3 regions of the Streptomonospora arabica genome follow, and region 1 is predicted to be linked to each of the others. Evidence: riboswitches for the same ligand, from Rfam matches in the RefSeq annotation. Region 1 holds a riboswitch; each other region holds the start of a gene.
The links. Region 1 has a riboswitch for cobalamin ahead of ABD284_RS19500 (putative cobaltochelatase). Riboswitches for the same ligand answer to the same signal wherever they lie in the genome.
Positions count from the first base shown of each region.

Region 2: it holds a riboswitch for cobalamin, as region 1 does, so the genes downstream of both, metE (5-methyltetrahydropteroyltriglutamate--homocysteine S-methyltransferase) here and ABD284_RS19500 (putative cobaltochelatase) in region 1, are expected to answer to the same signal.
Region 3: it holds a riboswitch for cobalamin, as region 1 does, so the genes downstream of both, ABD284_RS17950 (ABC transporter substrate-binding protein) here and ABD284_RS19500 (putative cobaltochelatase) in region 1, are expected to answer to the same signal.

Region 1 covers NZ_BAAAQI010000014.1:54,812-62,032, reverse strand. The annotation lists gene cobO (cob(I)yrinic acid a,c-diamide adenosyltransferase) at 437-1,039, opposite strand; gene ABD284_RS19500 (putative cobaltochelatase) at 1,179-3,314, opposite strand; cobalamin riboswitch at 3,371-3,501, opposite strand; gene ABD284_RS19495 (amidase) at 3,779-5,203, shown strand; gene ABD284_RS19490 (DUF6504 family protein) at 5,264-5,533, opposite strand; gene ABD284_RS19485 (serine/threonine-protein kinase) at 5,796-7,221, shown strand, end outside.
Region 2 covers NZ_BAAAQI010000013.1:85,248-92,468, forward strand. The annotation lists gene ABD284_RS19055 (coiled-coil domain-containing protein) at 59-1,075, shown strand; gene ABD284_RS19060 (hypothetical protein) at 1,144-1,314, opposite strand; gene ABD284_RS19065 (DUF3558 domain-containing protein) at 1,874-3,013, shown strand; gene metE (5-methyltetrahydropteroyltriglutamate--homocysteine S-methyltransferase) at 3,238-5,511, opposite strand; cobalamin riboswitch at 5,668-5,888, opposite strand; gene ABD284_RS19075 (polysaccharide deacetylase family protein) at 6,286-7,221, shown strand, end outside.
Region 3 covers NZ_BAAAQI010000011.1:151,800-159,020, reverse strand. The annotation lists gene manD (D-mannonate dehydratase ManD) at 1-407, opposite strand, end outside; gene ABD284_RS17965 (CBS domain-containing protein) at 689-1,411, opposite strand; gene ABD284_RS17960 (universal stress protein) at 2,008-2,904, opposite strand; gene ABD284_RS17955 (response regulator) at 3,043-3,717, opposite strand; cobalamin riboswitch at 4,129-4,310, shown strand; gene ABD284_RS17950 (ABC transporter substrate-binding protein) at 4,384-5,382, shown strand; gene ABD284_RS17945 (FecCD family ABC transporter permease) at 5,386-6,465, shown strand; gene ABD284_RS17940 (FecCD family ABC transporter permease) at 6,462-7,221, shown strand, end outside.

The DNA of each region.
Region 1 (7,221 bases):
CGGCGCCGGCGGCCTCGACCACCACGCGGGTCTCCCTCGGCTGTGGAACGGTGCGGCGCGACCGCGCACCGGGCGCGAGCCGGGCCTGCAGAGGGCCGAGCAGCTCGGTCAGCACGGCCTGCCTGCCGTGATAGGCGCCCGACCACGCTGAGAGGTGCCGATGGCGGTCCAGACGAACGTCCTCGTGGAGGCAGGCCGCCCACGGCCCGACATCCCCTCGGCCGGCGCCGCGTAGGCCTCCTCCCGGAGCCCGGTTCGCGGCCGCGTCCGCGGCGCCTCGTCTGCGTCGCCGGCGGGCGGGACCGGCGTCCCGCCCGGCCCCGCCGAGGGCGGCCCGCGCGGAGGCGGGCCCACCACCGGTTCCCCGGCCGCCTCGCGGAAACGTCCGAAAAGCGCGCGGAACGTCCGGTGCGCGGCGGGCGGGAGCCGCGTCAGCTCACCACTCGATGCCGCGCTGCCCCTTCTGGCCGGCGTCCATGGGGTGCTTGACCTTGGTCATCTCGGTGACGAGGTCGGCCGCCTCCCGCAGCCGGGGGTCGGCGTCGCGGCCGGTGACGATCACGTGCTGGTGGCCGCTGCGCTGCGCCAGCGTCTCGACCACGTCCTCGACGTCGACCCAGCCCCACTTCATGGGGTAGGTGAACTCGTCGAGCACGTAGAGGCGGTAGGTCTCGGCGGCAAGGTCGCGCTTGATCTGGGCCCAGCCCTCCGCGGCGTCGGCGGCGTGGTCCTCCTCGGTGCCCTGCCGCTGGATCCACGACCAGCCCTCGCCCATCTTGTTCCAGTCGACCCGGCCGCCCTCGCCGGACTCGCCGAGGACGCGCAGCGCGCGCTCCTCCCCGATGCGCCACTTGGCCGACTTGACGAACTGGAAGACGCCGATGTCCCAGCCCTGCGACCAGCCGCGGGTGGCCAGCCCGAAAGCGGCGGTCGACTTCCCCTTGCCGGGACCGGTGTGCACGATCAGCAGCGGTCGGTTGCGGCGCTGGCGCGTGGTCAGTCCGTCGTCGGGCACGTAAGCGGGTCTGCCCTGCGGCATCGTGGTCTCTTCCCCTCGGTTCTCGGACTTCTCGCGTTTCTCGGACGCCGGAGGCCGCGGGTCCGGGCGCCGCCGGAGCGCGGCTGCGGACGACCGGTGTCCGGGGCGGCGCGTCGGACGCGCTTCGCCCGACGGGTACTCAGGCGGCGCGCCGGTTGGAGCGCACCAGGCCGCTCAGCGCGTCGGCGCCCAACTCCTCCAGGTGCACCGACTCGCCGCCCATCTCGGCGGCCAGCCGCTGGGCCAGGCCCAGGCGCACCGGCCCCGACTCGCAGTCGACGACGATGCCGTGCACGCCCCGGGCGCCGATCCGCGCGCCGGCGCGCAGCGCCTCGTCGAGCCCGCCGCGGGTGGCGCGCCCGTCGGTCACCACCACGAGCAGCGCCCGGCGGGCGGCGTCGCGCAGCCGCTCCACACGCAGCACCTCCGCCGCGCGCGCCAGCCCCGCCGCGAGGGGGGTGCGCCCCCCGGTGCGCAGCTCGCGCAGCCTGCGCGCGCCCGCCTCCACCGACGAGGTCGGCGGCAGCTCCACCTGGGCGCCGGTGCCGCGGAAGGTGACCAGACCGACCTTGTCGCGACGCTGGTAGGCGTCCAGCAGCAGGCTCAGCACAGCGCCCTTGACGGCGCGCATCCGCTGCCGGGCGGCCATGGAGCCGCTGGCGTCCACGCAGAACAGCACGAGGTTGCCCTCGCGGCCTTCGCGCACGGACTCGCGCAGGTCGCCGGGGCGCACGATGAGCCCCGGCCCCCTACGGCCGCGGGCTCGCTGATAGGGCGCCGCCGCGCGCAGGGTCGCGGTCAGGTGCAGACCGCGCACCGCCGAACGGGGCACGCGCGCGCCCGAGGTGCGGCCGAAGGGCGTTTCGGCCCGGGAGCGGCGGCCGGGCGCGCCCTCGCCTACGCCGTCGAGGCTGAACAGGCGCGGCCGGTAGGTCTCGCCGGCCTCCGCCTGCGGTCCCCGGTCCGGATCCTGGGGCCGCGGCGGCGACTGCTCGCCACCGGGGTCGCCGTCGGCGTCGCCGGAGCCCGCCGGCCGGGGACCCGAGGGGGCGCCCCCGGCATCGCCGCCGGGCGCCTCGCCGGAGTCGGGACCGGAGTCCTGCGGGCCCTGCCCGTCGCCGTCGCCCTCGCCCGGCTGCGCGGAGGGCTCCTCCGCCGAGGATCCGGGGTCCGGGCCCTGCGCCTCGGCGCCGCCGCCACCGCCGCCCGTGTCGTCGCCGGCGCCGTCCGGCTCACCCGGGTCTTTTGGGTCCGCATCACCCGCCTGGTCCAGCGCCTCCTGCAGCCGGTCCTCGTCCAGGTCGGGCGCGTCGAAGGGGTCGCGCCTGCGCCGGTGCGGCAGCGCCAGGCGGGCGGCGTCGCGCACGTCCTCGGGTGCCACCTCGCCGTGGTCGCGCCAGGCGGCCAGCGCCATGGCGGCGCGGGCGGTGACGATGTCGGCGCGCAGGCCGTCGACGTCGAAGGCCGCGCAGACCGCCGTGACCTGCCGGAGTGCGGCGTCGGTGAGCACCACGCCCGGCAGGCGCTTGCGGGCGGCCAGAATGCGGCCCGCGAGCTCGGCCTCGTCCCGGGCGTAGCCGGCGGCGAAGCCCTCGGGGTCGGCCTCGAACGCGAGCCTGCGGCGCACCACGTCCGCGCGCAGCTGCGGGTCGCGGGTGGCGGCGACCTCCACGGTCAGGCCGAAGCGGTCCAAAAGCTGCGGCCGCAGCTCGCCCTCTTCGGGGTTCATCGTGCCCACGAGCAGGAAATGCGCGGCGTGGCGCACCGAGACGCCTTCGCGCTCAACGTGCGAGGTGCCCATGGCCGCCGCGTCCAGCAGCAGGTCGACGAGGTGGTCGTGCAGCAGGTTGACCTCGTCGACGTAGAGGACGCCGCGGTGCGCCTCGGCGAGCAGGCCGGGCTCGAAGGCCTTGACGCCCTCCGTCAGCGCCCGCTCGATGTCCAGCGAGCCCACCAGCCGGTCCTCGCTGGCGCCCACCGGCAGTTCGACGAGCCGCGCGGGGCGCTCGCCGGGCACCGCGGAGTCGGCGTGCGGGCCGTCGGGGCACTCGGGGTCGGGGGCGGCGGGGTCGCAGCCGAACCGGCAGCCCTGCACGACGTCGAGGTCGGGCAGCAGCGCCGCCAGGGCGCGCACCACGGTCGACTTGGCGGTCCCTTTCTCACCGCGGACCAGTACGCCGCCGACGTCCGGGGACACGGCGTTGATCAGCAGCGCGAGCTTCAGGTCGTCCATGCCGACGACCGCGCTGAAGGGGTAGCGAGCAGGAGCGCTCACGCAGGTCAGTCCTTCCTCGGGAGTCCACGCCCATAGGGGTCTTGCCCGGTGCCGCGCAGTCTCCTGGCTTCCAGATCACCGCTCGCCCGCCGCCTTCCCACCGGAGGGGTTCCGGCAGTGGCGCTCGTTGCGGGGCCGCTCCCTGGTCACAGTGGCGGGACCGTCCCGGATTCACACCGGGTTCCTGCGCGCCGCGGCGCGGCCGGGATGCTCCCGGCCGGGTACGCCCGGCGCCGGCACCGCCAACAAGAGTCTCATACCGCGCCCGTCCGGCCTCCACCGCGTCCACCGCCGCGCAGCGCAGCGGCCTCGGCGAGATCCGCCCGCCGCCGGGGCGGCGCTCCGGCGACGATCACCCTTGCGGCGGCGCCCCGATCGGGATGGGATGGCCGCACCCGGACACCAGCGCCCGCCCGGCCCGCGGCCTGCGGGGCAGCATCAGACGACCGGAGGACCCTACCGCGATGCGCGACGACGAGACCGCCGAGATCACCCGCCGACCGGCCCGCGAGCTCGCGCGGATGCTGCGCGCACGCGAGGTCTCCGCCCGCGAGGTGGTGGCCGCGCACCTGCAGCGCGTCGAGGCGGTGAACCCGGCCGTCAACGCCGTGGTGACGCTGTGCGGCGAGCGCGCCATGGACGAGGCGCACGCCGCCGACGAACTGCTGGCCTCGGGCGGCGAACCCCCGCCGCTGCACGGGCTGCCGGTGGCGCACAAGGACACCCACGAGACCGCGGGCGTGCGCACCACGTTCGGCTCGCCGGTCTTCGCCGGCCACGTGCCCGACCGCGACGAACTGGTGGTGGCGCGGATGCGCGCTGCCGGGGCGATCACCATCGGCAAGACCAACACCCCCGAGTTCGCCGCCGGATCGCACACCTTCAACCCCGTGTTCGGGCTGACCCGCAACCCCTACGACACCGCGCGCTCGGCGGGCGGCAGCAGCGGCGGCGCGGCCGCGGCGCTGGCGGCGGGCATGCACGTGATGGCCGACGGCTCCGACATGGGCGGGTCGCTGCGCAACCCCGCGTCGTTCAACAACGTGGTGGGGCTGCGGCCGTCGCCGGGGCGGGTGCCGCAGCACCCCGCACCGCTGGGCTGGTCGCAGCTGTCGGTGCAGGGCCCCATGGCGCGGGAGGTCGACGACGCGGCGCTGCTGCTGTCGGTGATCGCCGGCCCCGACCCGCGCAGCCCCGTCGCCCTCGGCGAGCCGGGATCGGCGCTGGCCCCGCCGCTGGAAGCCGACGTGCGCGGCCTGCGCCTGGCGTGGTCGCCGGACCTCGGCGGGTCGGCCCCGTGCGAGCGGGCGGTGACGGAGGCCCTGGCGCCCGCGCTGGAGGTCTTCTCCGAGCTGGGCTGCGAGATCGCCGAGGACGCCCCCGACCTCTCCGGCGCCGACGACGTCTTCCGCACGCTGCGGGCCTGGCAGTTCGAGGCGACGCTGGGACCGCTGCTGGACCGCGAGCGCCCGCGGATCAAGCCCAGTCTGGCCTGGAACATCGACGAAGGCCGCAAGCTCTCCGGCGCCGACGTGGCGCGCGCCGAGCTGGAGCGCACCCGCATCTACCACCGTGTGCGCGAATTCTTCGAGCGCTACGACGCGCTGCTGCTGCCGGTGAGCCAGGTGGCGCCCTTCGACGCGGACCTGGAGTACCCGGCCGACATCGACGGCGCCGAGCAGCAGACCTACCTCGACTGGATGCGCTCCTGCTACCACATCACCATCACCGGCTGCCCGGCGCTGGCCGTGCCCGGCGGGTTCACGCCGGGCGGGCTGCCGGTGGGCCTGCAGATCGCCGGACCGCATCGGGCCGACCGGCGGGTACTGGAGATCGGCCGCTCCTTCGAGCGCGCCACCGGCCACGGCCGCCGCCGACCGCTGCTGTAGGTCGCGGCCAGGTCGCGGCGCCCGCGACCGGATGCGGCCGGATGCGGCCAGGTGGCGGGGTCAGTCCCAGACGCGCGCCAGCAGCCATCGGTCCGTGGCGGAGTCGTGCTGGAGCTCGTAGACGCCCAGCGCGCCGGAGGATCCGGCTTCGACCCGCCAGTGGGCGCGCTGGGGCAGGTGCTCCTGCACCTCGGGTGACCAGTCGGCGCGCAGGGTGACCCAGTGGTCGACGATGTGGCGGACGTTGTAGACCCGGTGCTCCCATACGAAGCGCACCGGCCGCCCCTCGTGCTCGGTGACCGCGACCGGCACACCGTAGACGTGGCCCACTGGCGACACTCCCCTCAAGCTGCGGCGCCCTCGATCGGGCGGCCTGGGCCTGCGGGGAAGGACAGGCGCTTATTCGAACGTGTGTACTAACACTAGCCGATCCTGTGAATTCGCGGAACCGCGACGCGCCGCATCCTGTCTAATATCAGGAACACCCCGCCCCCAGTCGGCGAACTCGTGCGAACCCGCCCCGACTCGCCCTGTCCGGGGCGTCTGTACGCTGAGACCCCGAATCGCCTGCCGGCCTAAGGAACGCAGCACTGTGACGGACATCGGGCACGAGCGCGCCAAACCCCTCCGCACCGGCGACCCCCACCAGCTCGGCGACTACCGGATCGAGGGCAGGCTGGGGCGCGGCGGCATGGGGACCGTCTACCTCGCCCGCGACACCGCCGAACGGCTGGTGGCCGTCAAGCTGATCCACCCCGACCTCACCGACGACCCGGACTTCCGCCGCCGCTTCGCGCGCGAGGTCGAGTCCGCCCGCAAGGTCGCGCGCTTCTCCACCGCCGGGGTACTCGACGCCCGCCTGGACGGCGACCCGCTGTTCATCGTCTCCGAGTACGTGCCCGGACCGAACCTCGCCCAGGCCATCAGCGCCGAGGGCCCGATGAGCGGCGGCACGCTGGAGAGCCTGGCCCTGGGCGTCGCGGCGGCGCTGACCGCCATCCACCGCGCCGGCGTCATCCACCGCGACCTCAAGCCCGGCAACGTGCTGCTCTCGGCGGTGGGACCCAAGGTCATCGACTTCGGCATCGCCCGCGCGATGGACGACGAGAGCGCGGTCACCCGCTCCAGCCAGCTGATGGGAACGCCCTCCTACCTGGCTCCCGAGCTGATCGCGGGCGGCCCGATCACGCCCGCCTCCGACATCTTCTCCTGGGGCTGCCTGGTGGCCTACGCCGGTATCGGCAAGGCGCCCTTCGACGCCCAGACGGTGCCGGCCGTGCTGCACCTGATCAGCTCCGGCGAGGCCGACCTGGAGGGGCTCGACCCGCGGCTGAGCGACCTGGTCCGCAGCGCGCTGGACAAGGAGCCGGGCAACCGCCCCACCGCCCAGCGGCTGCTGAGCATGCTCGTGGGCGAGGACGACCCGGGCGAGGCGATCGTCGACAGCACCGTCGTGGAGTCCTGGACCCCGCCGTCCGTCGTCGGGGCCGCCGGGACGGCGGCCGCGGGCGCCGCAGCAGGGGCCGCCGGTGCGGCCGGAGGCGCCGCACCCGATGCCGGACCCGACGCGGTCCCGACCGAGCAGTCGACCCGTGCACTCGCCCCCGAGTCCCCCGCCCGGCCGCCGACCACGCAGCCCTCCACCCACGCCGTCCCGCCGGCACCGGAGCGGCCCGCGCCGCGGCCCCAGGCACCCTTCGGCCAGGGCGCCCCGGGACACGCGCCCGGGGGCAGCGGCTTCCCCCCGCCCGGCCCGCCGCAGAAGCCCTACGGCCACCCGTCCGGCCCGCAGCCCCCGTACGGACCGGGATCCAGACCGCAGGCGCCGTACGGGCCCGCGCCCGGCGCCGGTCCTTCGGCATCGGGGCCCTACGGGACCCCGTCCGGACCCCAGCAGCCCTACGGAGGGGGTTCCGGTCCGCAGCAGCCCTATGACGCCGGGTCGCCGCCCTTCGGACAGCCCTCGGCCGGCATCGGCGGGCCGGGCGTGCCCGGTGCGGGCGGCGCAGCCCCGGCGA
Region 2 (7,221 bases), on a different contig from region 1:
CCGATCGAGAGCGCGCCTCCCCGTCCGGCGGGCGCGCCAGCCGAGGAGAGCGACCCACGTGGAGTCCGAACGACCCGACCGAGCGAACGACTTCGCCGACTTCTGGGCGCCTGATCCCCCGTGCCCGCGCGACCTCGACGACCCGCCCGGAGCCGGCCGCCGCGGCACGGCCGCGGCCCTGGCCGCCGCGGTGCTGGCGGCGTGCTCGCTGGTCTCCCTGCCGTCCAGCGCCGCGCCACTGCCCGCCGACCCGAGCCTGTCCGAGCTCCGCGACCGCGCCGACAGCCTGAGCGACGAGTACCGCGGTGAGCTGAACGACATGAACGCGGTGATCGAGGAGGCCCAGGCCGCCGAGGAGCGCGCCGACAGCACCCGCGAAGAGGTCGGGGACGCTCAGAAGCAGGTGCGCCAGCTGGCGGTCGCCAGCTACACCGGCGGCGGCCTCGACCCCGCCCTGGCCATGTTCGTCGAGGACGACCCGCAGGCCATCATCGACCAGGCCCAGCTCGTGGGCCACCTCTCGGCGACCAACCAGGACAAGGTGGACCAGCTCGAACAGGCCATCGAACGCGACGAGAAGGCGCAGCAGAACGCCGAGGAGAAGGTCGACGAGGTCGAGAAGGACCTCGACGAACTGGAGGACCGGCGCGCCGACGTGCAGAAGATGATCGCCGACTACCCCGTCCAGGAGATGCAGGGGCCCTACAACATCACCCCGCGCACCGAGCAGATGCGCAGGCTGGTCATCGAGAAGTTCGGCGAGAGCCCCGGCACCGGCGGAGTGGGCTGCTACCGGCCCGACGGCGGCTGGGTCGTGGGCGAGCACCCCAAGGGCCGCGCCTGCGACTTCATGGTCGACGCCAACGGGCAGATGCCCTCACCCGAGCAGGTGGAGCGCGGCCAGCGGATCGCCGACTGGGCGCAGAAGAACGCCGATCGGCTGGGGATCATGTACGTCATCTACCGCCAGGAGATCTGGGACATCCGCCGCGGCGGCGAGGGCTGGCGCCCCATGGAGGACCGCGGCAGCATCACCGAGAACCACTACGACCACGTGCACATCTCGATGTTCTAAGGCCGTTCCGACGCTCGGGCCGCCGCTTCCCGAGCGGCGGCCCGGTCCCCGTCGACGGGTCCCGGCGCTCAGGTGCCGCCTGTGACCAGCGGGCCGTAGAGGACCGACACGCAGCCGCCGAGCAGGGCCAGGACCGAGACGATCGCCAGGACGAAGACGGTCCAGGCGAAGGGCCCGTAGCCGCTTCGGCGCCGCTGCTTGGAGGGCGGCGCGGGGCCGCCGGAGTCCGACGATGGCAATGGGGGCCTTCCCGCCCCTGCGGCCGCGCGGACCGGGGGCTGTCCCGGACGGATGAGAGGAAGCGGTTTCCACCGTAGTCCGCCGCCAGGTCCCGTACTCCCTCCGCCGTTGCGATCGGGCAACGATCCGCCGCCGCGGCACGGTCCCCGCGGGCGCGTCCGGTTCCGGCCCCGGTTGCTGCACCGCCTACCGGGTACCGCAAACCTCGCTGCCCAGGACACGAAAGAGTACGGTCCTGGCACGAAACGGTGACGATATCCGCAGGTTCGGCCCTCCCCCGTCACTCTCGCGTGCACACTCGGACGCTAGGATGCGAACCCCGGCCCCGGTCCGCGAACCTCCACCCGCGGGCACGGTCGGCCGCGACGCGGCCGGGGGCCGTGAACGACCCGTGCCTTCGGCGCGGTCACACCTGCGCCCGGAACCGGTCCGGGAGCACGCGCGTCCCCCCGCGGCCCGCCCACGGCGACCGAGGGCGGCCGCAGGGGTGGTGGAACCAGAAGCACGCCGACGCGCGTCTCAGACAGCGTTTCGAATTCAGCTGGCGCGAGGGGAGTCATGAGCGACAACGGGCCCTACACACAGCCTCCGCAGTATCCGGAAGGCGAGGGCGGCTCGGGCGGGCAGCAGCCGCCCTACGGCGGCTACGGCCAGCCCGGACCCGACCAGGGTGCGCCTCCTCCCCCTCCCGGGCAGCCCTACGGCAGCGGGCCTTACCAGGCGCCGCAGCAGCCGTACCCCCAGCAGCCCCAGGGCGGTCCCTACGGCGACCCCTACAACGATCCCTCGGGCGGCCAGCCCGGTTACGGCCCTCCCGGCGGCTACGCCCCCCAGGGCCCTCCCGGCGGGCCGCAGTTCCAGCAGCCGGCCGAGCAGCAGATGTTCGCCGGCGGCCAGCCGCCCTACGGCCCCGGCGGGCCGGGTGGGCCGGGCGGGCCGATGGACCCCGGCGGCGGCTACCCGCCGCCCAAGAAGAGCAAGGCCGGCCTGTTCATCGTCATCGGCGGCGGCGCGGTGATCGTCGTACTGGTGATCGCCGTGCTGGTGGTGCTGCTGCGCACCCCCGGCGAGCAGCCCCCCGTCACCGACCCCACCCACACGCCGGACGAGACCACCCAGCCCCCGGACGAGGACCCGAGCGGCGACACCGGGGACGACACCCAGCAGGCCGGCGGTCCGCCCTACGCGCTGCCCGAGGACCCCTGCTCCGCGATCCCGGCGGACATGCTCGCCGAGCACGGCATCCAGGACGGCAGCAAGAACCTCACCGACTCCTCCTCGTCGTGCAACTGGTACGTCGACGGCGAGGGCGAGACCTACGGCGGGCTCTCGCTCACCTACCAGACCCCCTACGGCGGCTCCGACTCGATCGAGGGCGCCAAGGAGGAGTTCCAGTCCAACCTGGACTACGCCACCGACGAGAGCAACAGCTACAGCGAGCTGGAGGTCCACAACGAGGAGGAGGCGGACCTGGGTGACGAGGCCGTGCTGGTGTTCTCCACCGAGGTCGTGCTGAGCACTCAGGACTCGGTCTCCACCATGCTGATCCGCCAGGGCAACATGAACGTCGAGGTGCGCTACTCCCTCTCCCCCGGCCTCTCCGCCGACGAGGACACTCCGGCGCCGCTGGAGTTCTCCGACGTCGAGAGCCTGATGCACGACCTCGGCGAGGAGTCGCTCAGCCCCATCGGAGGCTGACGGCCGCCGCGCACTGCGCGCGAGCCGAGCAAGGGGGTGCGGCCCGCGGGCCGCACCCCCTTCGTGTGTCCGTGTTCGTGTGCCCGCGGGTTCGTGTGCCCGCGGGTTCGTGTGCCCGCGGGTTCGTGTGCCCGCGTGCCCGGTTCCTGCGGCCGCCGAGTGCGCGGTCGCGGGCCGGGGGCGGCGCCCCGGCCCGCCTACGGCCGCCCTACCTCAGCGGCCCGTCAAGCACGCCCCAGCTCGGCGCGGACCCGCCGCGCCGCCTCGACCATGTTGCGCAGCGCCGGCTCGACCTCCGCGTACCCGCGGGTCTTCAGTCCGCAGTCGGGGTTGACCCACAGCTGCTCCGGCGAGAGCGCGCTCAGCGCGCTGCGCAGCGACTCCTCGATCTCCGGAACCGAGGGCACCCGCGGGGAGTGGATGTCGTAGACACCCGGGCCGATCGCCCGGCGGTACCCCTTCGCGGCGAGGTCGCCGACGAGCTCCATGTGCGAGCGGGCGGCCTCCACACTGGTGACGTCGGCGTCCAGCGCCTCGATCGCCCCGACGATCCTGCCGAACTCCGAGTAGCACATGTGCGTGTGGATCCGGGTGCTCGCGGCCACGCCCGAGGTCGCCAGCCGGAAGGAGTCGACGGCCCAGGCCAGGTAGCCGGCACGCGCCTCCTCACGCAGCGGCAGCAGCTCGCGCAGCGCGGCCTCGTCGACCTGGATGTGGCGGATGCCCTCCTTCTCCAGGTCGGCGATCTCGTCGCGCAGGGCCAGCGCCACCTGCCGGGCGGTGTCGCCCAGCGGCTGGTCGTCGCGCACGAACGACCACGCCAGCATGGTCACCGGGCCGGTGAGCATGCCCTTGACCGGCCGGGCGGTGCGGGACTGGGCGTAGGTGATCCAGTCGACGGTCATCGGCTCGGGGCGCGACACGTCGCCGTAGAGGACCGGCGGGCGCACACACCGCGACCCGTAGGACTGGACCCAGCCGTTGGCGGTGGTGGCATAGCCGTCGAGCTGCTCGGCGAAGTACTGCACCATGTCGTTGCGCTCGGGCTCGCCGTGCACGAGCACGTCCAGGCCGATGTCCTCCTGGAGCTTGATGACGCGGTCGATCTCCGCACGCATCAGGCGCTCGTACTCCGCTCCGCCGATGCGCCCGGCCCGGTGGTCGGCGCGGGCCCTGCGGACCTCGGGCGTCTGCGGGAAGGAGCCGATGGTGGTCGTCGCCAGCACGGGCTCCTTGCCGGCGACCGTGCGCTGCTCGTCACCCACCCGGCTGGTCTCGCCGCCCAGCGCCTGCAACCGGGCGCGCACGCGGGAGTTGGTGAAGGACGCGGGCGGGGCGCCGCGGGCGGCCTTCAGCTCCGCCGTGACGGCCTCGTCCCCCTCGGAGAGCGCGCGGCCGAGCAGCACCACCTCGTCGACCTTCTGCTTGGCGAACGCGAGCCGCTCGCGCACCGCCGGGTCCATGCCGGGCTCGGCGTCCAGGTCGATCGGCACGTGCAGCAGGGAGCACGAGGTGCTCACCTCCACCCGGCCGGCGAGCCCCAGGACCGAGCCCAGTGTGGACAGCTTGGCGGGCAGGTCGGCGCGCCAGACGTTGCGCCCGTCGACGACACCCGCGACCAGTGTCTTGTCACCCAGGCCGGAGACCCGCGCCAGCTCGCCGACCCCTTCGGGGCCGCTGACGAAGTCCAGGCCGATCCGCTCGACACCGGTGCCCTTGAGCACCTCCAGCGCCTGCGCGCCGATCGCGCCGAAGTAGGTGGAGACCAGCAGGTCGGGCCGCCGGGCCTGGTCGCCCAGGCGGCCGTAGGCGTACTCCAGGCACGCAAGCTCGGCGCGGCCCTCGTCGCTCGCCAGGATCGGCTCGTCGATCTGCACCGACTCGGCGCCCACGGCCGACAACCGGGCGAGCAGCTCGGAGTAGCACCCCAGCAGGTCGTCGAGCAGGTCCAGGGGCCGCCAGCCCTCAGGGGCGTCCGCGGCGGGCTTGGCCAGCATGAGCAGCGTCAGCGGCCCCACGAGCACCGGCCGGGTCGGCACGCCCAGCCCCTTGGCCTGGGTGTACTCCGACAGCGGCTTGCCGCCCGCCAGGCGCGGCCGCGTCGCGGGCGACAGCTCGGGGACCAGGTAGTGGTAGTTCGTGTCGAACCACTTGGTCATCTCCATGGGCGGGAGGTCGCCGGTCCCGCGCGCCATGGCGAAGTAGGCGGCGAGCTCGGACTCGCGGTCCTCGGCGGCCTCGAACGCCGCCCGGAAGCGCTCGGGCACCAGCCCGAACAGGACCGCGGCGTCGAGGACGTGGTCGTAGTAGGAGAACGTGTTGGAGGGGATCGCGCCGATCCCGGCGTCGCGCAGCGACTCCCAGACTCCTCGGCGCAGGCGTGCGGCGACGGCGTCCAGGTCGGCTGCGCTGGAGCGGCCGTCCCAGTAGGACTCGCAGGCGCGCTTGAGCTCCCGGTCGCCGCCGATGCGCGGGTATCCGTGGACGGTCGTGGGCATCATGCGGCACCGCCCGCGGACGTGTGGCCTTCTCGCATGGCTTGTTCTCTCCCTCGTCGATCAGCCGGACGATCCGCGGCCGCGGGAGAGGGTGTGCGAGCGCACGCGCGTCACCGCCCTGGCCCTCCCTCGAGGCGCACGGACCACCGCGGGCGCGTTCGCCCGCGGGCGGTGGCAGGTATTCGGACTCGTGGGCACGGCACGGCCCGTTCGGGCCGCTCCTCCTACCGGCCGCCGCTTCCCAGGCGCGTACGCCCAGTGCCGATGACGGCTTTCGTTCCCACTTACCGCTGCGGGGCAGTCCCGGATTCGCACCGGGTTCCCTCTTGCGACACGCACGGCGCAACATGCGTGTACCGACCGCGGCTGCAACTATAGTCCAGGCAGTCACGGCCGCCCGTGGACGCCTCCCCACACAGCGTTCCCGGGCCCGCACAGCGACCGGACGAGGCCTGGTGGCCGCCGCCCCGAACCGCTCCGACGGAACGCGAGACCGATCCGCTGCGGCGGGCTTTGCCAACCTTGTGCGGTTGTTGGCTGCAACATGACGTCTTCTGTCGCCTAATTCGCCCCTGCGGAGATTACCCTCGACCGATGGACCGTGTCCGAATCGATATGTCATTCGCGGAACCCGCGCGGATTCCCAGGGCGACACATTCACCGGCACCCGACTCCAGAACCGTGAAGGACGCGCACCAGTTGAAGCACCAGCCAGTCGGCTCGCATCCGGGGTCACGGCCAGGCGCCGTCACGCCCCGTTCCCGATCAGCAACCGTGCGTACGGCACCCGGCGCGGCGGCTCTGGCGCTGCTTCTGGCGCTGACCGCCTGCACGGGCGGCGATGCGGACCCGGCGGCGTCGGACGCCTCGGCGTCGGCCTCGCCTCGGGCCACGCCCGCCACGGGCGCACCGGACGAGCTGACCGCCGTCGACACGGAGCACATCCCCGGCCTGGAGGAGCAGACCTCCACCAAGACCCTCGACGGCGGTGTGGAGACGCACGTGTCCTACCCGCGCGTGCCCAAGGCCGGCCCGTTCACCGAGCGGCTCGGCGAGATCACCGCGCAGGAGGCGCGGGACTTCGCGAGCGCCGAGCGGGGCGCGAAGTCCTACACCGTCGACTGGCAGGTGAGCGCCGCGGGCGGCAACGTCCTGGCGGTCCGCCTCACCCAGCACGAGAAGGACGGCGACGGCGAGCGCACCGGCTACTCCACCTACTGGTACAACACCGAGTCCGGCCGCACCGCCTACTCCACCGAGCTGCTGGACGGCCAGGGCAGCCTGGAGGAGCTCGACGGGCTGGTCAAGAAGCGGCTGAAGGACCGCGACGGGGTCGACGTTTCGAAGCTGCACCCCATCGCAGAGATGTACGACTCCGTGGGGTTCAACCCCGACGGCGGCCTCGTGGTGGAGTTCGACGAGGGCCAGATCGCCCCGGCGAAGAAGGGCCGGGTCCGCGCCGTCGTGCCCCGCAAGAAGGCGGCGCCGCTGCTGTCCTCGTTCGGCGAGCGGGCCCGCGAGGCGGCCGTGGTGGTCACGCCCGAGTTCGAGATCGAGAACGCCGCGAGCGCCCCCAAGGACAGCCCGCCCGAGGGCAGCGTCCCGGGGACGTTCGCCACGGACCCCGACGAGGTCGACTGCGACGATCCCGACTCCAAGTGCATCGCTCTGACCTTCGACGACGGTCCGGGAGGGCGCACGCCGGAGCTG
Region 3 (7,221 bases), on a different contig from region 1:
CGGATGCTGTCGAACAGCTCCTCCAGGCTCCGGCCCGACGCGTGGCCGTAGGCGAGCAGGCCCTCCCGCGAGGCGCCGCCGAGCAGCTGGTACACGGGCAGCCCGGCGACCTTGCCCTTGATGTCCCACAGGGCGGTGTCGACCGCGGCGATCGCCGCCATCGTGACCGGGCCCCTGCGCCAGTACGCGCCGCGGTAGAGGAACTGCCAGGTGTCCTCGATGCGGCTCTCGTCGCGGTCGATCAGCAGCGGCACGACGTGGTCGCGGAGGTAGGCCACCACCGCGGACTCGCGCCCGTTGAGGGTCGCGTCGCCGAGGCCGGTCACCCCGTCCGCCGTGGTCAGCTTCAGGGTCACGAAGTTCCGGTCGGGGCTCGTGACGATCACTTCGGCGCGTGTGATGGCCATGTCTTCCTCGTCGCATTGGGGGGTGAGCCGGACGCGGCGTCCGGGCCGGCGGCCGGATGGACGGCCATACTCTCATCGGCGTCCGGGAGCACGGCCACCGGCGGTCCGACTCACTGCGCGCCGACGAGGCCGCGGCTCCGCCGGTTCGGGCGAGGGCCCGCACCCGGCTTCGGGTACGTGTCCCTGCGGCGGCGGCCTCGTCGGGAGTCTGCGACGGCGGGATCGGGCGGCCCGGCCGGTCGGCGAGGACCGGCACCGGCGGCGCCGGTCGGCCGGTCCGCTCAGAGGGTGCGCCACGTGATGTAGGGCGGGAGGACGTCGTCGACGTCCCAGCTGATCCGGTTGTCGACCGAAACCACGCCCTCCAGCCCGGCGGCCATCCGCGTCAGGCACGCGGCGGTGCTGCGGTGCAGCGCCGAACCCGTCAGCGTGACCACGCCGTCCTCGACCGATGCGGCCGCCACCGTGCCGTGGACCGCACTCGTGGCCGCGCCGATCTCCCGCTCGACCGCCGCGGCGATGTCGCCGTCCGCGCGCTGGAACACCCGCAGCAGGTCGCGGCGGGAGGCGATGCCCAGGAGCAGGCCGCCGTCGTCGACGACGGGCAGCCGCTTGACACCGTGCCTCTCCATGAGGCGGGCGGCCGCGACGACCGACGCGGTCGGCGCGATCGTGACCGCCGGGCGGGTCATCACGTCGGCGGCGGTACTGCCCGCCGCCTTGTCCTCGGCGGATTCGGTCAGCAGGCCGCCCGGGCTGAGCCGGGCACGCAGCCGTGCACGTGCCGGCGTCCGGTACGGGCGGCGGTCGCCCGCGGTCGTGAACTCCTCCTTGTGCAGGAGGTCCTCCTCGCTGACGACGCCCACGACGCGCCCGTCGGCGCCGAGCACCGGCAGGGCGCTGACGCGCCTCTCCACCAGCGTGCGCACGATGTCCCGATAGCCGGTCCGCTCGTCGACCGTGGCGACACCAGTGGTCATGACGTCGCCGACTGTGCTGTCCATCCGGTTCCCCCCGTGCCGGTCCCGGACGCCGCTCGGGCCTCCGGGACATCTCGCTCTCCGCCGTCCACGTTCCTCCGGCACCCGCCCCGCCGACAGAGCCGGCCTGCCCGGCCTCGCGCGGCCTTCGTTCCCGCGTATACGGGACCTCGGTCCTGCCGGCGGGCGCGGCCGACGTGCAGTCGTGCGGCGTCTGCCTTCGCCGGAAGGCGGCGCGGTCCGGCGGCCGCGCCGCGGGCGGACGGTGGGTCCGCCCGCGGCGGTCGGTGTCGACGACCTGGACGGTGCGGAAGGGCGGCCACAAGCCTGCGCGTATCGGGCCGTGCATCCGCGGGCGGACGGTGGGGGCGCGGGGCGCGCCGGGTGGGAGCGTGGGGCGGAGGTGGCGGCGCGCCGGTCGGCCGCGTGCGTACGGTCGTGTTCCCGGCGCGTTCTTCTGCTTCCAGCCTCCGCCGCGCGCCGCTGAGCCGACCGTGCCCGCGGGCCTGTGGGGGCGGACCTTCGGCCCGGACGGCGGCGACCTCCGCCGTCCGCCCGGGGCCCCGTCGGGCCCGTTTCGAGGCGGAGGCGCCCCTCGCTCCAGCGGCGGCGACGCGGTCTCAGTGCTTCTCGGCGCGCAGGACGGCCACCGGTACGGCGCTGTGGGAGAGCACCGACTGGCTCACCGATCCCAGGAGCATCCCCGTGAAGCCTCCGCGCCCTCGGCTGCCCACCACCAGGAGGTCGGCGTTCTCGGACGCGTCCACCAGCACACGGGCGGGGTGGCCGGCCTCGACCAGTTCTTCCACCGCGACCTGCGGATAGTGCTCGCGCCGGCCCGCCAGGGACTCCGACTGCAGGCGGCGGGCCTCCTCCCTGGCCGCCGCCTCCTCGGCGGAGTCGAAGGCGTAGCGAGCCGGGACCTCCAGCGAACCGAGGCGTCCACTGGAGAACCGCGCGTGGGCGGTCACGGCGCGCAGCGCGGCGCCGCGCCCGGCGGCGGTGGCGAAGGCCCACGCCGCCGCCGAGTGCGCTGCGGGCGAACCGTCCAGGCCCACGACGATGCGCCCCGCGGCCGGTTTGGGCTCGCGGTCGGGCACCACGACGACGGGGCAGCGGGCCGTGGCCGCCATCTCCATCCCGGTCGAGCCCAGCAGCGCCGCACCCAGCCGGCTCCGCCCGCGGGACCCGATGACGGCGAGCTCGGCCTCGGCCGCCTCCAGCAGCAGGATCGGTGCGGCGTCGCCGACGTCGAACTCCGCCTCCACCCGCAGGCCCGGCACGCGTTCGACGGCCCGGTCGCGGGCGTGATCGACGAGGCGGCGGGCGAACTCCTCGATCGAGTAGTCCGGTATACCCGCGGGCACCGTGTGGTAGAGCGGCCAGTCGAAGGCGTAGACGATGCGCAGCCGCCGGTCGCGCCGAAGCGCCTCGTCCGCGGCCCAGTCCAGGGCGCGCAGGCTGCCCTCCGTCTCGTCGACCGCTGCCAGAACCGGCGCGCCTGATCTGTTCTCCATCACTGTCTCCCGCCGTCGCCCGGGGCTTTCATGACCGACGGTAGGCAGGCGGCGCGGCCGCGGGCAGCGGCGAAGGGCGGTGGCGCGCGGGCCCTGCGCCCGCGGAGGAGGGGACCTTCGGCCCGGCGGAGGCGGGGCTCAGTCGGCGTCGCGGCGGTGGGGCTTCTGCGACTTGAGCTGGGCGGCGTAGGCGGCGGCCTGGGTGCGGCGCTGCATCTCCAGCTTCGCCAGCACGCTGGAGACGTAGTTCTTGACGGTCTTCTCGGCCAGGAAGATGCGCTCGCCGATCTGGCGGTTGGTCAGCCCTTCGCCGATCAGCTCGAAGATCCGCCGCTCCTGGTCGGACAGCTCGGCCAGGGGGTCGGTGCGCTGGGCGTCCTCGCGGATGCGGCGCATCATGCGGGCCGTGCTGCGCGGGTCGAGCAGGGACTCGCCCGCGGCGACCGTGCGGATGGCGCCCACCAGGTCGGAGCCGTGGATCTGCTTGAGCACGTAGCCGGAGGCTCCGGCCATGACGGCGTCGTAGAGCGCGTCGTCGTCGGCGTAGGAGGTGAGCATGAGGCAGGCCAGGTCGGGCAGGTCCGAGCGCACCTGGCGGCAGACCTCGACACCGCTGCCGTCGGGCAGGCGGACGTCGAGCAGGGCCACGTCGGGCCGGACCGCGGGAATGCGCGCGGTCGCTTCGGCGGCGCCGGCGGCCTCGCCCACCACCTCGATGTCGGGCTCGTCGCCGAGCAGGGCGCCGACTCCGCGGCGCACCACGTCGTGGTCGTCGACGAGGAACACGCGGATGGGGGCGTGGGCCTCGGCCATGGCAGGTCACCTCACTCTGCTGCGGCGGCGCTGCGCTTCGACCGCGCACCTCCGCCGTCTCCCGGACTGGCGTACCCGCTCGCGACGCCGCTCCCACCCGCCGGGCGCGCCTGCGAGGGGCGGGACGCGCCGCCGCACGCCCGCGAACAGCGAAACCGCAGGTGCGTGCGCATGCGCGGACGACGGCGGTCGCAGAAGAGGGGACGGAGGTCCCGGCCCGACCGGGACCTGCGCCCGAACGCACGGCGTCCGCCCCGCCCCTCCGGCAAGAAAGCGCGACCGCCGACCGCGCCGGTGCAGGAACCGCGGCCGCCCCCTTGGGGGACGTGGCCGCGCCCGCGGCTCCGCGAACCGTCCGGCACCCGGGCGGCCGACCGCTCCCCGGGCCCGAGGGCCGAGAGCGCGGCGTGCTAGCGTCGGCGGCGCCGTGGTGAACGGGAATCCGGTGTGAAACCGGTGCGGCCCTCGCCACTGTGATCGGGAGTGCTGTGTCGTTCGTCCGAACGGGCCACTGGGGCGCGATCCCTGGGAAGGCCGGACACAGCGCGCGTTCACCCGTCAGCCAGGAGACCGGCCACGGCACCGCACGACCCGATTCCACGAGGACCTGGAAAAGGCGGTCTCATGGCCCCCGTATCTTCATGTTCACCCCGTGCCGCGTGCGCGATGGCCTGCGTCGTCCTGCTCGCCGGCTGCGGCGCCCCCGCCCCCGAGCAGTCGGTCGGCGAGGACGCCGTCACCCGTACCAACTGCGGCATCGACGTCGCCGTGGAGGCGCCGCCCGAGCGTGTCTACGCCGCATACCAGCCCGGCATCGAGGTCGCCCACGCCCTCGGGCTCAGCGACCGGCTGGTGGGCACCGCGTTCCTGGACGCCGAGGTGCTGCCCGAGTACGCCGACGAGCAGGCCGCGGCCGACTACGTGCCGACGCTCCCGAGCAGGGAGGGACTGCTGGAGACCGAGCCCGACTTCGTCATCTCCGGATTCAACGGGTTCTTCGCCGAGAACAGCCCGGACCGCTCGGTCGGCACCCGCGCGAGCCTGCGCGAGCTCGGGGTGCAGAGCTGGATCCTCAGCCCGCTGTGCCCCAGCGAGGACGGGTTGACCGACCGGGCGATCGACCCGGAGTCGGTCCGGGTGGACAGCGTCTACCGGGACCTGCGCGACCTCGGCGCGCTGTTCGGCGCCGAGGACGAGGCCGAACGGGTGATCGCCGACATGCAGGAGCGGATCGCCGCCGTGGAGGCGAAGGTGGAGGGGGCCGAGCGCCCGTCCGTGGCGATCGTCTCCCCCGGCGAGGACGGCGGCTACCGGGTGGCGAGCGGAGTGGACTTCGGTACCCGGATCATCGAGCACGCGGGCGGCGTCAACGCCTTCGCCGACCTGACCGGGAAGCGCAACGTCGACGTCGGTGTGGAGGAGCTCGTCGAACGCGATCCCGACGTCATCCTCACCGACGCCTGCTGCGACGCCGGGATGACTACGCAGGATGCCCGGGACGAGGTCCGGGCGATCATGTCGGACCCGGCGCTGGAAGGGGTGGCGGCCGTCGCCGAGGGCGAGGTCCACCCGTTCCTGTTCGCCGACCGGGCGGCCGGGGTACGGGCGGCGCACAGCATCGAGCTGGTGGCCTCCCGCATCCATCCGGACCTGGTCGAGCAGTAACCCGTGACCGGTGCGACCGCGCCGCCCGGGACCGGATGCGCCACAGCGCCCCGGGCGCCGGGCGAGCCGCGCCGGGGCCTGCTGTCCGGCCGCGCCGGCCGGGCGGCGGGCCTGGCGTCGGCCGGTCTGGTGCTGGCGGCCGCGTGTGCTCTGTCGCTGGTCACGGGCAACTACGCCCTCTCCTTCACCGACGCGGTCTCGGCCCTGGTCGCGCCCGCCGGCAGCGAGGCCGACCGGATCGTGTGGCAGGTGCGCGTGCCCCGCACCGCGACCGGGGTGCTCGCCGGGGTCGGCCTGGGCATCGCGGGTGCCGTGATGCAGGGGCTGACCCGCAACCCGCTGGCGGGGCCGGGCATCCTCGGCGTCAACGCCGGTGCGGCGTTCGCCGTCGTGGTCGCCATGTCCGTTTTCCAGGTGGGCGCCCTCACCGGCTACCTGTGGTTCTCCTTCGCCGGGGCCGCGCTGGCCGCGGTCTTCGTCTACGCACTCGGTTCGCTCGGCGCCGGCGGCGCGGCGCCGGTGAAGCTCGCGCTGGCCGGTGCGGCGCTCAGCGCCATGGTGGGATCCGCGACCACGGCCATCACCCTTCTCGACCCCTCCGCACTCGACGGCTTCCGGTTCTGGACCGTGGGTTCGCTCACGCGCGCCGACACCGGGCAGCTGCTCGTGGCCGCCCCGGCCGTCCTGGTGGGCCTCTGCCTGGCGGCGGCGGTTCGCCGCGAGCTCAACACGGTCGCCCTCGGTGAGGACATGGCCCGCGGCCTCGGCACGCGGCTCGCGTCGACCCGTGCGCTCGGGGCCGTCGCGGTCGTGCTCCTGGCCGGAGCCGCCACGGCGATCGCCGGGCCGATCACGTTCGTCGGCCTCGTCGTGCCCCATATCGCGCGGGCGCTGACCGGACCGGACTACCGGTGGATCATGCCCTGGTGCCTGCTGCTGGCGCCGGCCGTGCTGGTGCTCGCCGACGTACTCGGCCGGGTGCTGATCCGCCCGGAGCAGCTCCAGGTGGGCATCGTCACGGGGCTGATCGGCGCGCCCTTCTTCATCCACCTGGTCCGCAGGCGGAAGGTGGCGCAGTTGTGACCCCCCAAGACCGCGAGGCACTGGTGCTGCGCAGCCCGCGCGCCCGCGTCGTGTTCGTGCTCGGGCGCCGGTCCACCGTCCTGGCGGCGGCCGTCTGGCTGCTGGCCGGCGTCGCCGCCGTGCTGTCCCTGACCCTGGGCCAGTACGACATCGGGGTCGGCGGGGTCCTGCGGGTACTGGCCGGGGGCGGCTCGCTCATCGAGTACGACGTCGTCGTGCGCAACCGGCTGCCGCGCGCCCTCACCGGCCTGGGGGCGGGGGCCGCCTTCGCCCTGTCGGGGGCGGTTCTGCAGCGGATCTCAGCCAATCCCCTGGTCAGTCCGGACGTGATCGGCGTGAACTCCGGCGCCGCCTTCGGCGCCCTGACGGTACTGACCGTGTACGGCGGCACGGGGCTGCACACCGCCGCCGGCGCGCTCGCGGGGGCGGCGGCCACCGCCGGGGCGATCTTCGCGCTGTCGGCCGGGCGCGGTCTGAGCGGCTACCGGCTCGTGCTGGTCGGCATCGGTGTCGCGGCCATGCTGACCTCGGCCGTCTCCTTCCTGCTCACCCGGGCGGACTACCACCGCGTGCTGGCCGCCTCCGCCTGGCTGACCGGAAGCCTCGCGAACCGCAGCGGCCTGCACGTCGCGATCGTCGCCGCGACCCTCGCGGTCGCCGCCCCGGTCCTGGTCGTGCTGGCGCGCCGGATCCGGCTGCTGGAGCTGGGGGACGATCTGGCCGGGATGCTGTCCGGGCGCACCGCGAGCCCCAGGC